Regions from separate parts of the Peribacillus sp. NPDC096540 genome, predicted to be linked through region 2. Evidence: riboswitches for the same ligand, from Rfam matches in the RefSeq annotation. Region 2 holds a riboswitch; each other region holds the start of a gene.
The links. Region 2 has a riboswitch for S-adenosylmethionine ahead of ACQKMR_RS01375 (O-acetylhomoserine aminocarboxypropyltransferase/cysteine synthase family protein). Riboswitches for the same ligand answer to the same signal wherever they lie in the genome.

Region 1 (3,638 bases), on a different contig from region 2:
TTAAGGCAGAGATAGCTCTTTCATCGAGCAAATGATGGCCGCTTTTGGAAATCATCACAGGATCAAGGATAACGATGGCGGGTAAGAAGGTTTTAAGAGACGCAGCGACTGTTTCAACTATATCTTTTGATCCAAGCATACCTATTTTTACTGCATCGACGTGTATATCTTCAAAGATAGCTGCAATTTGATCCGTGATAATAGCTGTATCGATAGCCTGTACTGAACGGACCTCCATTGTATTTTGTGCCGTTACAGCTGTTATGACAGACATACCAAAAACCCCATGTGCAGAAAATGTTTTTAAATCGGCTTGTATTCCCGCACCGCCCCCAGAGTCAGAGCCTGCGATGGTTAGAGCTGTTTTCATAAAAAAACCCCTTTATATAATGATTTTTCAAAAGTGTTTTTAATAATATGAATGCTAGAGTAGCACCCACAAACGAACTAAGTAGAAAAGCCGGTAAAAAACCGAAAAGAGCTGCTTTTTCCCCTAAAAATAGTACAGCGAGTGGGTAACAGGCAAGAGATCCTAGAATACCGGTCCCAAAAACTTCTCCTAAGCAAGCGAATTCCATGCTTTTCGTTCTGCGATAGAGAACGGCAGCCAAAAGGGCTCCAATCATGCTGCCAGGAAAGGCAAATATAGAACCGGTACCTACCATGTTTCTAATGATGGAAATTAAAAAAGCCTGTGTTACCGCATATGCTGGCCCCAATAAAACGGCTGTCATGACATTTGCCAGATGCTGAATAGGAAAGATTTTTGCAAATCCGGCCGGGATGAAAATAAATGAACTGGTTAGAGTCGTAATAGCCGCGATCATTGCAGTCAGCGTCATTTTCTTGATTGGATTCATCATCATGCCAACACCCTACAGTGGCCAATCATGCTCATTTTGAACCATATCCCAGAATAAATATTCATAACGGGAAGTCACCAAAAAATGCTTCTCTAATCTAAGAAGTTCTTTTTCAGGCATTCCTTCAGATAACTCTTCTAGCAATGCAATCAGCCACTTGTGAGCTTCACCAAATTCAGGAGATGAATATGATCTAATCCAATCAGCATAGCGATTGTTTTCCAATGCTTCACCATTTTGTTCTTTTAATAGCAAACCGATCTCATAATAATCCCAAGCGCATGGAAGGAGGCAGGCGATTAGGTCGGCCAAAGTCCCATGCTGAGCTGCATTTAGCATGTAACCCGTATAGGCTAGGGTGGTCGGAGTAGGTTCTGTATTTTCCAATTCCATTGAGCTGATTCCGAATTCCAAAGCATAATTCCGATGGATATCCATTTCTACTTGAAGGGTTTCATTCAAAATACTTGCAAACTTAGCCATTATTTCGAGATTATGAGCTTTGATGACTCCTAAAGCAAAGAGTTTGGAATAATCCATAAGGTAGATATAGTCCTGCTTTAGGTAATAGGCAAATTTCTTTTCTGAAAGCGTCCCATCTCCAATAGCCTGAACAAAGGGATGTGTATGGTTCCTTTTCCAGATTCCTTTTGCACGTTCATGAAGTCTATCACTGAAGGTTTCTAATTTGGTATTCTCCATGGTTCATCCTCCTTGAAATTTAAAATTTACTAAAATTGTAAAGTGTGCATACACTATCTGATCAATAAAAAAACCGCTCTCTGAAGGAAAGCGGCTGTTACCGAGGAAGAAGCAAATTCCTTCTTACAGCCTGCTTCCCTCCGCTGGTACGACCAGATCAGGTGCAAAGGGTTTAATTCTCAGCAAAAGAGCTCCCCTAGCAGTCTAAGTATTCATTTTTTCATCTAAAAAAAAACCGCTCCTGAAAAACGGAACGGGTAGATGGATAAAGTCATGTGTTTAAAGACGATATCGTCCACTTTCCTCCGCCGGTATGATCCAGTTCAGGTTCAAAGGGTCCGGAACAAATTCCATCTCAGTCTAAAAAAAGACTCCCCTAGTGGTGTTAATGTATGTAATTACTGACATCATATCAGAAAGCCAGGAAATTGCAACCCGAATTTGAATGGGGCACCTATCAAAAGAAGGGGGAACCGGGTAATTGACTTTTGAAGAATATTGGGATAAAATCATTTCTACATCTTTTATATATTGAATTCTTATCCAGAGAGGTGGAGGGACTTGGCCCAAAGAAACCTCGGCAGCAGACCCATTTTGGGAACTGTGCCACATCCAACAAGCATACGCTTGGAAGATAAGAAGAGCCGAACGGACTACTGTAAGCCTCTTCTTGAATTAGAAGTGGCTTTTATTTTTGTGAAATAACGTTTAGTGACATAATAGAAAAGGTAAATATAAATTGGTGGAAATGAAATCTATTACTGCAATTTAGCTCATATTAAATTGAGCTCATGAAGACAAGGGAAGGAGCCATTTACATGGCAGAATTATTTAAGAGAATTGAACAAAGGAAGGCATTGTTGATTGAAGAGTTATTGGCGAATGGAGTTTATAAAACCTCTGATGAAAGACATCTATATGATGTTCCATTAAAAGTGCTTGAAGATGAATATAAGATTGTAATTAATAGACCTAATATCGAGTCTCCTTCAGAGTGGATGACATAGTAAGAGTTCTTAGAATACTTTACTATCTTAAAATATTAATTAATCTGATCAATATTATTAAAGCATTCGCAGGGTATATGAGTGAATGCTTTTTTATTTTTGTCTAGAATCAATATGTCACAAAAAAGACACAAACAGGAAGTGAAATAGGCTTTTTGTCACATTTACCTTGTGTAATAACATATTTTAATTCCCATATATGGTTGATTTTAACTACTAATTTCATTATCATAAAAGGTGTAAGAAAATTGAATAAATAGGAAGTGACTATAGATGCCCCCACAGATAACCGTAGAAAGAATAGAAGAAAAGAGACGGGAAATGATTAAATTGGCAGCAGATTATGGTTTTACAAGCCTTCTAACTGTTCAAGCAAGTCAAGAATTGGATTCGCTGTTAAATGCTATAACAAATAAAAGAAAATCAGAATATTTTTCGTTTAAGAAAGTTCATAGTGATTATTAAATTTCGTCATTGACTTTAAAATAGATTCCTTCATTTAAACTAAAAAAGGCTACTGCTGAATGAAGGCAATAGCTTTTAAGTAATGAAATTCAAATATTAATTATTAATACGCTTACCAAGGATGACTAAATCCCGTTCAATACCATCAAGCTCGGCAACTTGAGGTAAATGCGCCCATTCTTCAAAACCAAATTTAGAAAAAAGTCTTAGGCTCGGTGTATTGTGAGCAAATATAAAACCAAGTAGTGTCTTAACACCTAATTTTGGACTCACTTCAATTGCCTTTTGAATCGAAATTTGTCCGATTCCTTTTCCCCGGAAATAATCATCAATATATATGGAGATCTCGGCAGTAGAATCATAGGCTGGCCTACCATAGAAAGATTGAAAACTCATCCATCCAGCTGTTTTTCCTTCGAATGTAATAATATATAGCGGTCGTCTTTCAGAATGATGTTCCTCAAACCATTTAAGCCTTGATTGCACTGAAACAGGTTCTGTATCTGCAGTGACCATCCTTGAAGCAATAGTCGAATTATATATTTCGACTATTCTTGGTAAATCTGTTAGTTCTGCTTCCCTAAACTCTATATACTCATCC
Region 2 (3,638 bases):
ATCAGCACTTACACCCGCTTTTGCTAAACCTATATCATTTAATTGTTGATGGGTCGTGCTAGCAGGGTGGATAATTAAACTTTTAGCATCCCCCACGTTGGCTACATGCGACCATAATTCTACCGAATTGATAAGTTTTGCTCCAGCTTCGCGTCCACCTTGAATTCCAAAAGTTACAACAGATCCTGCTCCCTTAGGCAAGTATTTATCCGCCAGCGCTTTATCAGGGTGACTCTCATTATTAGGATACGAAACCCATGTCACAGCAGGATGGTTTTCCAAATATTGAATGACTGTTTTGGTGTTCGAAAGATGCTCTTTCATTCTAACATGTAACGTTTCCAGTCCCAGCGTAAACTGGAACGCGCTTTGAGCACTTAACGTCGGCCCTAAATCACGAAGTAATTGCACGCGAGCTTTTGTGATAAAGGCAGCAGGACCGACTGCTTCCGAGTATACAAGTCCATCGTAGCTAGGATCCGGTTCTGTGAAGCCAGGGTAGTTTGGTGAGTTCCAGTCGAATTTGCCCCCATCCACGATAATGCCCCCTAAAGTTGTTCCATTTCCCAACAGCCATTTTGTAGCAGAGTGAATGACAATGTCCGCTCCAAAATCAATCGGCCGGCATAGGTACGGGGTAGCAAAGGTATTATCGATAATCAGTGGTATGCCAGCCTTGTGGGCAATGTCCGCTACAGCTTCAATATCAAGAACCCTTAAACTTGGATTTCCGATTGTTTCCGCAAATATAGCCTTGGTTCTAGGCGTAATGGCTTTTTTGAAATTTTCAGGGTCTTCAGGAGAGACGAATTTCACTTTAATCCCATATTTAGGAAGAGTGTTCTCGAAAAGATTATACGTACCGCCATACAATGTAGAAGCGGACACTATTTCATCTCCTGCACCAGCAATATTTAGGATTGACAGTGAAATGGCAGACATCCCACTTGCTGTTGCCAGTCCGCCGATACCGCCTTCCAATAAGGCCATTCTTTCTTCGAAAACACTGACCGTAGGATTATGAAGTCGTGTATAAATATATCCATTTTCCTTTAAGCCAAATAAATTCGCAGCATGGTCAGTGTCTTTGAACAAGTATGCATTGCTTTGATAAATAGGCACTGCACGGGCACCCGTCTCATCGACTTGCAAACCCCCGTGAACACTCAACGTTTCGAAACGTAATTTTTTTTCTGCCATAAGGTTTCTCCCCTTTTTCTATGGATTTAGTTGGAATTTAAATTCTGGCCTTCCTCTTTTTACAAGCAAAAAAACCTCTTCATAAGAAGAGGCATATATTCTCTCCTTATCTTCCAGAGCCAATACTCTGCTGGAATTAGCACCGTATATAAATTTATACCGGTTGCCGGGCTTCGTCGGGCCAGTCCCTCCGCCACTCTTGATAAGAACTATTAAATTTAGAAGTTACTTTCTTAATTCAAAATATAGCACTTTAGAATTATCTAGTCAATAAATTATTTGAATATTCATATTTTATTTACCCACGAACTAAATCGTTTATTCACTACTATCTATAGCTAAAAAAGCCAGCCCATATCGGATTGGCTTTTTAGCTTATTTCCTTAAGCAATCCGAACAAATAAGGAACAGATTGAAAGGCATAAATTTTTTTGCGCAGCTGCCCTTCTTTAAATAGTAATAAACAAGGTACACTCTCAATTTCATATGATTCGGCGATTGTTTGGACATAGTTCATATTCATCTTTCCCGCCTTCAAGTCTGGAAAAAGCTCCAATGATATCGTAAGCATTCTAGAAGCCACCTGACAAGTCCCACACAAAGGAGTATATAAATATAAGCAAAAGGTTTCCCCTTCATCAACAGCAAGCTTACAATCTTCTTCATTCCATTCTTGCATCAATTAGTCGTTCACCCTTTGACTTAAAAATTTCATTTTCACATTCATATTGGCAGATACGAGCACTGTAGCGATATGATGTTCGGGGGCACTTTCCACTTCTTTGTACATTTTATTGATATACAAGTGGTTTGCTTCCGGCATTTCCCTTCGGAATTGCTTCCGTAGCTTTTCTCCTGAATCATCTGCGTCAAAAAGGAGATAAACGTCACGGTCCATCATTTCATCTACTAACTCATCTAGCTTAGTTAATGAAATGGTCCCATTTGTACATCTTATTTCCACATCTTCATTCAAAACGGAGGCAACTTTTCTTCTATCGGAACTGCCTTCTACAATGATAACTTTATCGAATTCGCCCCACTCCATGTCATCACTCCATCTCACGAATTGTGTGCATGCTGCCTTTTAGTTTAATTGAAAAAGAGAGCAGGCCTACTTAGGCCCTCTCTCCCTCATTTTAACCGTTTATCAGGCTATCATATTCTTCAGCGCTCATCAGGTTTTCAACGTCACTGCTATTTGATGGTTCAAGCACGATCATCCATGCTTTTTCAAATGGAGATTCATTTACGAATTCAGGATTGTCATTCAACTCGTCATTTACTTCAACAACTTTACCACTGATAGGAGCATACAGCTCAGATACAGTTTTAACAGATTCAACACTACCAAATGGCTCGTTCGCTTTCAGTTCATCGCCAATCTCTGGAAGCTCAACAAAAACGATGTCCCCAAGTTCAGACTGAGCAAATGCTGTAATTCCGATTCGTACTGTTCCATCTTCTGTTTTGACCCATTCATGTTCCTTTGTGTAACGAAGTTCTTTTGGTGTTGTCATCATTAATTCCCTCCATAGTATATCTTATTTTATCTATTACATTATAAGGTAGATTTTTTGTTTAAAAAAGGAATTAACCAAATATTTTGTATAATTTTAGTTCCAAGTCTGTTCGAATTGCTCTTCTTTGAAACCAACTGTCACTTTTGTACTGTCCGTAACAATCGGCCTTTTAAGAAGCATACCATCAGTAGACAATATATCTAGCATTTCTGCTTCAGAAGCATCTTTCAGCTTGTCCTTTAAGCCGAGCTCCCGGTATTTTTGCCCGCTAGTATTGAAAAACTTCTTCAGCTCTAATCCGCTGGTATTATATAGTTGTTCGATTTCTGCTCGAGAAGGCGGATTTTCTACTATATGAATCACTTCATACTGCAGTTCATGACTATCCAGCCACTTCTTCGCATTACGGCATGTGCCGCATTTTGGGTACCAGTATAATGTTAAGCCCATTGTTTCACCACCTATCAATAGAATACCCGTTTTTCCCGTGTAATACAACGAATTCTCCTTGTCTTTCCATTCTCACGAAATAAAGGGAATACCCAATTACGGGAATTCCCTTTAAAGGTTGAACTTTTGATTAAAGTGCGTATTTTTCAGTTTCGATTACCTTAACAGAAGCTTCTCGTTTTTTCGCAATGACATTGATAGGGTTGTGTCTAGTCAACTTGCGAAGTGAAGAAAGCATGATGCGAAGAGTATCGCCTGTTTCAACGGCAATTAACGTTTCTTTTGCATGCTGTTCTATTTCATTGAACGCTTCTTGAACGAAAATTTCAGTGTAAAGTACTTTTTGTTGGTTCTTTTCTAAGCCTGTCGTCGCAATTGCTTTTTCTGTACGTAAAACCACAGATTCAGCAGCATATGCAAGGGATGCGATATCAGCAATGTTAGACAAAATTTCTTGTTCTTGAT
Region 3 (3,638 bases), on a different contig from region 2:
GTTGAGCAAATCTTCAAGCCAAATGCTAAGCTTATTGAACTTCAGAAGAGAATTGATACTGGAGAGATTCACTATATTTCTGATATTATCTTATTTAATGTAGGAATTATTTCTTTTACATTAGCTTTATCGACCCATTATGAGATTCATCAACAGAAAACGGAACCGTATTTTACTGAGGAACGAATAAAGAGTATTGCTCAGCTTTTAGTATATGGGATTCATGGAAAAAGAAAAAATACATAATTAAACGGTCATGTTTAAGGCGTATGAGTCAACAAGCCGCAAATATGACCGTTGCTTTATCTAATATTAGTATTAGTTATTCAAGATTGTACCTCTAGACTTGACGATACATAGTGCAAACTAGTGTAATCCGAAGAATGGAACTATATCTGTTATTTTGGAGGTGCAAAAATTAAAAGGTCAAGGAAGAAACAGTTTGAAATTTAAGGAAAAATAGAGTGGGATAACTGATGAAAGTTTCTGAATAGGTTATTCGCATCAATCCCGAGTTAAACACTTGACTTTTATTTTTCTGAATATTACGATGATTATATGATACATGACTTACCTAGGCAGGGTTCTTATCCGATTTATTAGTGATTGAGTGATTTTTATTGAATCAGCAAGTCTTATCGCAGATAAGAAAATAATAGGAGGAAATTTATATGAGCGAAATCGTAATTTTATCAGGCAGTCCAGCGAATCCATCAAGGACTGACATCTCTCTAAAACATGTTCGATCACTAGTTGAACAAGAGGGGTTTACCACTGCTTATTACTCTATAACGGATTTTTCCGCAGATGATCTGTTCCAAGGCCGGTATAATAGTGAAGATATAATAAAGCTTTCAAAAAAAATTCAAGAAGCTAGAGGTATCATTATTGGTTCACCAGTATATAAGGCATCGTACACAGGCGTATTAAAAGCTTTGATTGATTTGCTACCTGAGGGTGCATTTAAAAATAAGCCTGTTCTGCCAATTATGATTGGTGGAAGTAACAGGCATTTATTGGCGATTGATTACGCACTTAAACCTTTAATTTCAATTTTAAAAGGTGAGCCGTTGCAGGGCTTATATTTTGTAGATAAGGAAATAGATAAGCAGAATCCAGAAAGCCCAATAAAAGATGGCGAATTAGTTGATCGTGTGCAAAGTCAGGTGCAAGAATTTGTAGAAGCAATTCAAATAAGGAATAATTAACTGCTGTTAATAGACTAAAAGCAAAGGCTTAAGATTTTGAACTGCTTTTATTTTCATGAGATTAAAGATTATGTATGTACAATCAAAAAACTATTTATCTCTAGGTATTAGCAATTAAACAACTTAAAAAGAGGTAATTAATGAAATAGACTCAATTTTTTGGAGAGCTTCTCTAAAAAATTGAGTCTATTATCATATATAAATTATACAATTTTCGTTCAAGGAAAAGTGGATATAATAATAACAGTTCACCCATTTTATTAATCCAAGTTATTTTATATGAAAACTCCATTGACAAGGAATAAATATATGATAATATTTAAAATAATAAAACTTATCCAGAGCGACGGAGGGAAATGGCCCTTTGAAGTCCAGCAACCTGCATGGTGAATGCAAGGTGCTACATCCAACAAAATGTTGATCATTTTGGAAGATAAGGTAAATAATATTACCTTAAAAATCTTTCCATTATGGAAAGGTTTTTATTTTCTGTAAAATTCGTTTGCAAACCTTAACATTGTAAGATGTTTTGGAATATATAAATTTAAGAAAATTCATATAATAAGCGGGCAGCTATACGATAGGCTAGTCTCGAATTTTCTTAAAGGAGGAACAGGCGTGGAAAAAGAGAATCAGCTGGAGGAAATATTTGAACGCCTTCAAGATATGCTTAAGTCGATGAAATATGGATCCATAACACTTATCGTCCAGGATGGTAAAATTATTCAAATGGAAAGAAATGAAAAGCTGAGAATTAAATAAGGTATCTGCTGACTAGAAAACTAGAGGTGGATTTAACTGATATAAAAGAGAGTATTAGTTAAATTCGTCTCTTTTTTATAGAATTTTTTACGCTTGAGAAAAAATCAGCGTGTATATTAATCGCAAGTTACTCTATTCTGTGAAACATTTAGCAAGTTTTTTAGAGGGGGCTTTAAGATTGACTGCATTAGTAAACTATGAAAATTTCGACACAGGGATTTTGCCTGCATTTCCTGAGGACAGTGAGACAAAAGGTGCTTTAGAGGTTCTTGAGTGGGCAAATTCCCAATATGGAAACAAACTCATTTATGCATGTAGTTTCGGCATTGAAGGAATAGTACTTACGGATCTATTGGCAAAGGTCAATCCTTCAGCCAAAATTGTTTTTCTGGATACAGATGTTCATTTTGAAGAGACTTACAAATTAATTGAACAAGTTAAAAAGCGCTATCCGCAGCTTGCAATTGAAATGAAAAAGCCGGCATTGACACTTGAGGAACAAGCATCTGAATATGGAGATGAGTTATGGCTCCGTGATTCAAATAAATGTTGCAGCATACGTAAGGTCGCGCCGCTTACTGAAGTACTTTCAACGGCAACTGCTTGGCTCTCGGGACTACGCAGGGAGCAATCTGAAACAAGAGCATTAACGGAATATATTAATCAAGATAATAAGTTTAAATCAATTAAAATATGCCCGCTTATTCATTGGACATGGAAAGACGTATGGCGCTATGCCCATAAAAATGGACTTCCATATAATGTTCTTCACGATAATGGATATCCTAGTATTGGCTGTAAAACATGTACGGCACCTGTTATCAATGCCGATGATTTACGCTCGGGACGTTGGCAGGGCGCGCAAAAAACAGAATGCGGATTACATTTATCTTAATAAATAGAAAATTCAGGGGGAATTAGCATGACAGTTAGCTTACCGCACGGAGGAACGTTGATTAATCGTTGGAAACCAGACTATGATATTACTAATATAAAAAACTCAATCGAAATTGATGAGATTGCTTTAAGTGACCTGGAATTAATAGGTACTGGGGCCTACAGTCCTATTAAAGGATTCTTTACAAAAGATGACTATCAAACAGTGGTTAGGGATATGAGGCTTAGCAGCGGGCAGGTCTGGAGCATCCCGATTACTTTGCCACTTACTGATGAAGTAGCAAATGCTCTTACTCTAGGGGAAGAAGTAAAGTTGAATCATAAAGGAGAAACATACGGAGTTCTCACTGTTTCTGATATCTTCAGACCTGATAAACAGTTAGAAGCCACATTAGTTTATCAAACGGATGATGAGAAACATCCTGGTGTGAAAAACTTGTATAACCGTGGTGAAGTATATGTCGGTGGGGAAATTAAATTAGTTAAACGAATCGAACGTCCGCAATTCCAAGATCATTATCTGGATCCTGTTGACACAAGAAAAACTTTTGCTGAAAAAGGCTGGAAAACTGTTGTTGGATTCCAAACAAGAAATCCTGTTCACCGTGCACATGAATACATTCAAAAGACAGCTTTAGAGATTGTAGACGGTTTATTTTTAAACCCGCTAGTTGGTGCCACTAAATCGGATGACATACCAGCTGATGTACGGATGGAGAGTTATAAAGTTCTATTAGAGAAATATTATCCTAAGGATCGTGTCTCCCTAGC
Region 4 (3,638 bases), on a different contig from region 2:
TTCAGAAATCTCTTCAATTTCTGATTTGAATGTTACAAGAATTGCATCTTTTTCGGCTTCAGTTAGATCATATTTTTCTACCAGATGAGACGGTAATTTCGAAATATCCCATTGTTCGTATATAACGCCTTGTGTTTCTAAAAATTTTTTTACCTGTTCACTGTTTTCAATAACCTCATTTGTTTCATGGAATCTAATTGTAGCCATTACCTATTCCTCCTCTTTGAGTTTTTATCTTACCGAACCTGTAGATAATGCCTGTTGCTGATTTAGCAACAGTTGGTATTGAAACAAAAATTCACATGCTTCTAGAATTTTTTTTGCTTCAAGTCCACTTTTCCCCCAAACAGTGATCCCGTGATTGCGAATAAGCACGGCTCCTGAGTCTTCTTCGACATGAGGCTTGAACTTTTCAGTTAACAGAGGGATGTCAACGTGATTGTAGATTATTGGAATCCTCAGCTCTGCCTCTTCATTCCATCGCCCTGTCGCTTTAATAATTTCATGATTACGGAAAGTCACTTCCCCTTCATCTCCATATAATTCAGAAATCACATTATTTTCTACTGTATGAACATGAAGTACACAGTTCGCATTGGTTCTCTCGTAAATCACTGTATGAAGCTGAGTTTCCGCAGATGGCCTTAGCTCTGTTTTCTCAACTGGAATTCCTTTTAGGTCTACTAGTAAAAAGTCCGCATCTGTTTGCTTCCGTTTATCCTTACCACTTGCCGTAATATAAAAGGAACTGCTTTTAGTCTCGCGAATGGATAAATTCCCACTCGTCCCCATAAACCAATCCCGTTCGGCAAGTTCAGCCTTAATTTCCGCTAATTCCTGCCACTCTTTTGTATGGTTCTTCATGCTTTTACCTCCATCTGCTGTTTTAAAATGTGCATCACATCATAAAACGTTTCAAATCCTTGATGGGGAATCTCTTCTGTTCTGCATCTCTCAAGCAGTATGTCACGGGCGATAACAAAATCAGCCTGCTTTGCCGCTTCAAAATCAGTCACCGAATCTCCAATAACAATTTTATAATCATCTGCTTCTGTAATTTCCCTCATAATGGATGGCTTACAACAACCGCAATCCTTGTTACAATGTTCATCACAAATATGCGGCCACTCAATTAAGATCTTTTCCTGATTGAAATAGGCTCTGTTACAATAAACACAATCTGAAGGCAAGATATCATTTAAAAGCGGTTCAATAAAAAAGTCCATACCGCCGCTTACAATATACAAAGGTATGTTCGCTTGTTTTGTAAAATCCACAAATTCGTTGAATCCTGGGCGAATGCCTGCTGTTTCCTTCACATATTGAATAATGTCGTCCTTTAAGCTACTGTCAAGCAGGGAAAACATTTCCCCAACTCCTGTAGATATGCTGATTTTTTGCTGAAGAACACCGTCTTTTAGCTCTTCCCATCCCGGAGGTGCAAATTTTTTCATGATAGAGATGATATTATCTGAGTTAGTAATTGTTCCGTCAAAATCACAAAAAATTATCGGTTTCATTATTCCTTACAAGCCTCCCCATAACTCAAGTGCTTTGCTTAGTGCTTCTTCTTCATAAGCCGCATCAGATAATTTCTTGCCTGTAAGAACAGCTTCTACAGCAGAACGGAAAGCCTTTGCCCCGCCCATTGCTCCGTCGGGATGTCCATGGATTCCACCGCCTGCATTAATTACGCTGTCCGTTCCAAAATCCTTTATTAGATTAGGAACCATCCCGGGATGAATACCTGCAGAAGGAACCGGGAAAGCCTTTTTCCATGACAGCTCATCTTTCGTTAAAGCTTCAGCAATCGCTAATGTTTCCTCTTTTTCAAGTGCCACATTTCCATATGGTGAAGGGAATAGGGATAAATCCGCACCTGATAGTCTTACTAATTTTCCAAGCAATAACGAGTAGCTGACACCATAAAATGACGATGACGCTAATGCTCCGCTGTATGCAGGGTGGGCCATAATCGGAAGATTGATACGATCGTGTTCACGCAAAGCTTGAAGTACATCCAATCCATATGTATGAACGTTAAATAATAAGGCATCGGCTCCTGCTTCTGCTGCACGCTCTGCCTTATCTAATAATTCAAATGTTTTCCCTGATAGATTGACAGCATATAAAGTTCGATGGCCTGTTGTTTCATAGACTTCTTTCAAAATTTTTCTGCCCGTTTTTATTCTATCAATGAATGGGGTCTGCTCCTGATCGAAGAGAATCTCGTCATCTTTTACCAGGTCGACTCCTCCTAATGCTTGTTGTTTTAGCTGCTCATTATGGAAGGAAAGATCCCGTCCTAATACCCCTTTAAAAATACTCATCACGAGAGGCCGGTCAAATACGTTAATCTTTTCTCTTATGCCTGTAATCCCAAATTGAGGTCCTTGAAAAGCATTGTGTATCTCACCGACAAAATCCAAGTCAATCAGCTTGATTTCCCCATCCAATGACAATTTACCGAATACTGTTGTGAGAATAGCCGGTAAGTCATTAGAAAAATTCCCCGACGGGTAGGCAATTTTTATCGTCGAACGGTACACCTTACGATTGAAATAACGGTTTGCTCTATCTTCTTCAGAAAGAGGGGTGACGGAAACAACACGCCCCTTATGTTTCTCCAACTGCTTCTGGACCAAATGAGGCAGGTCCGTCCATGTTCCTACTGTCAAACCTAAAGCAATGCTCTCGGCTTTTTTCTCATGCTCACCATTGAAATCATGAATTAAATAAGTAGCGATTATCTCGCTCATCAGATCACTCCTATTAAACGTTAGTAAAGTCTTGAAGTCAGTATTCTAATATCTAGCTTATACGGTTTCTATCCATTTTCCTGTTACCACGATAAATGGAGAAGGGAATCTTATCGATTGTAATCCATGATTGAAACAATAAAAGCCCCTTCATAAAGAAGAGGCTTTAAAAAAGCCATCTTCTTATCTCCCAGCTAATAGCTGCAAGAATTAGCACCGTGCCTTGTGGATTCCAAAAAAATCCGGCGAAGAATTCCGCCCCATTTCGCAATGGAATTACGGTCGGTTGCTGGGCTTCATAGGGCTAGTCCCTCCACCTGCTCATAATAAGAAAACGCTGATATATTTAAACTTCAAGTATCAAAAGATTAAGAATTTATTTTGTATTCTGACAGGTAATCCATACTTTGTCAATAAGTTTTCAATAATTTAACGGTAGCTAACTTGTAATCTTTTTCCTATTCTCCAAATATGTTCAATGCGCGAATCCGTTCAACCGCTTCTTGAAGCCGTTCTTCCGAAGTAAGTAACCCTACCCTAACATACCCTTCTCCAAATTCTCCGAATCCATTTCCGGCAGCAACAGCTACGTGAGCATGCGTTAATAAATAATCAGCAAAACTTTCAGAGGTGAAGCCTTCTGGAATCTTGAGCCATGCAAAGAAAGATGCTTTAGGAGCTTGGACATCCCAGCCGATGGATCGTAATCCATCAATAAAAACATTTCTGCGTCCTTCATATTTATTCACTAATTCTTCTACGCAACTCTGTGAATCCAGTAACGCACTTGCCGCTGCTTCTTGAATTGCTGGGAAAAGACTTACATAAAGATGGTCTTGCAAGAGTTCAAGAGCTTCGATGACACTTTTATTTCCAACA

Region 1: linked by a shared signal. The riboswitch ahead of ACQKMR_RS03055 (Fur-regulated basic protein FbpA) and the one ahead of ACQKMR_RS01375 (O-acetylhomoserine aminocarboxypropyltransferase/cysteine synthase family protein) in region 2 are both predicted to bind S-adenosylmethionine.
Region 3: linked by a shared signal. The riboswitch ahead of ACQKMR_RS10810 (YezD family protein) and the one ahead of ACQKMR_RS01375 (O-acetylhomoserine aminocarboxypropyltransferase/cysteine synthase family protein) in region 2 are both predicted to bind S-adenosylmethionine.
Region 4: linked by a shared signal. The riboswitch ahead of mtnW (2,3-diketo-5-methylthiopentyl-1-phosphate enolase) and the one ahead of ACQKMR_RS01375 (O-acetylhomoserine aminocarboxypropyltransferase/cysteine synthase family protein) in region 2 are both predicted to bind S-adenosylmethionine.

What each region holds. Positions count from the first base shown of each region.
Region 1 covers NZ_JBNNTG010000002.1:201,841-205,478, forward strand. The annotation lists gene thiD (bifunctional hydroxymethylpyrimidine kinase/phosphomethylpyrimidine kinase) at 1-370, opposite strand, end outside; gene thiW (energy coupling factor transporter S component ThiW) at 339-860, opposite strand; gene tenA (thiaminase II) at 876-1,565, opposite strand; TPP riboswitch at 1,684-1,773, opposite strand; TPP riboswitch at 1,849-1,953, opposite strand; SAM riboswitch class I at 2,102-2,206, shown strand; gene ACQKMR_RS03055 (Fur-regulated basic protein FbpA) at 2,384-2,572, shown strand; gene ACQKMR_RS03060 (Spo0E family sporulation regulatory protein-aspartic acid phosphatase) at 2,846-3,037, shown strand; gene ACQKMR_RS03065 (N-acetyltransferase family protein) at 3,134-3,638, opposite strand, start outside.
Region 2 covers NZ_JBNNTG010000001.1:301,879-305,516, reverse strand. The annotation lists gene ACQKMR_RS01375 (O-acetylhomoserine aminocarboxypropyltransferase/cysteine synthase family protein) at 1-1,200, opposite strand, end outside; SAM riboswitch class I at 1,304-1,409, opposite strand; gene ACQKMR_RS01370 (thioredoxin family protein) at 1,571-1,879, opposite strand; gene ACQKMR_RS01365 (toprim domain-containing protein) at 1,883-2,248, opposite strand; gene gcvH (glycine cleavage system protein GcvH) at 2,340-2,720, opposite strand; gene ACQKMR_RS01355 (arsenate reductase family protein) at 2,817-3,173, opposite strand; gene ACQKMR_RS01350 (acyl-CoA dehydrogenase family protein) at 3,304-3,638, opposite strand, start outside.
Region 3 covers NZ_JBNNTG010000009.1:109,824-113,461, reverse strand. The annotation lists gene ACQKMR_RS10820 (TetR/AcrR family transcriptional regulator) at 1-246, shown strand, start outside; gene ssuE (NADPH-dependent FMN reductase) at 672-1,208, shown strand; SAM riboswitch class I at 1,540-1,648, shown strand; gene ACQKMR_RS10810 (YezD family protein) at 1,827-1,970, shown strand; gene ACQKMR_RS10805 (phosphoadenylyl-sulfate reductase) at 2,188-2,865, shown strand; gene sat (sulfate adenylyltransferase) at 2,893-3,638, shown strand, end outside.
Region 4 covers NZ_JBNNTG010000013.1:44,730-48,367, reverse strand. The annotation lists gene ACQKMR_RS13390 (cupin domain-containing protein) at 1-207, opposite strand, end outside; gene ACQKMR_RS13385 (methylthioribulose 1-phosphate dehydratase) at 232-864, opposite strand; gene ACQKMR_RS13380 (2-hydroxy-3-keto-5-methylthiopentenyl-1-phosphate phosphatase) at 861-1,520, opposite strand; gene mtnW (2,3-diketo-5-methylthiopentyl-1-phosphate enolase) at 1,527-2,759, opposite strand; SAM riboswitch class I at 2,940-3,092, opposite strand; gene ACQKMR_RS13370 (pyridoxal phosphate-dependent aminotransferase) at 3,218-3,638, opposite strand, start outside.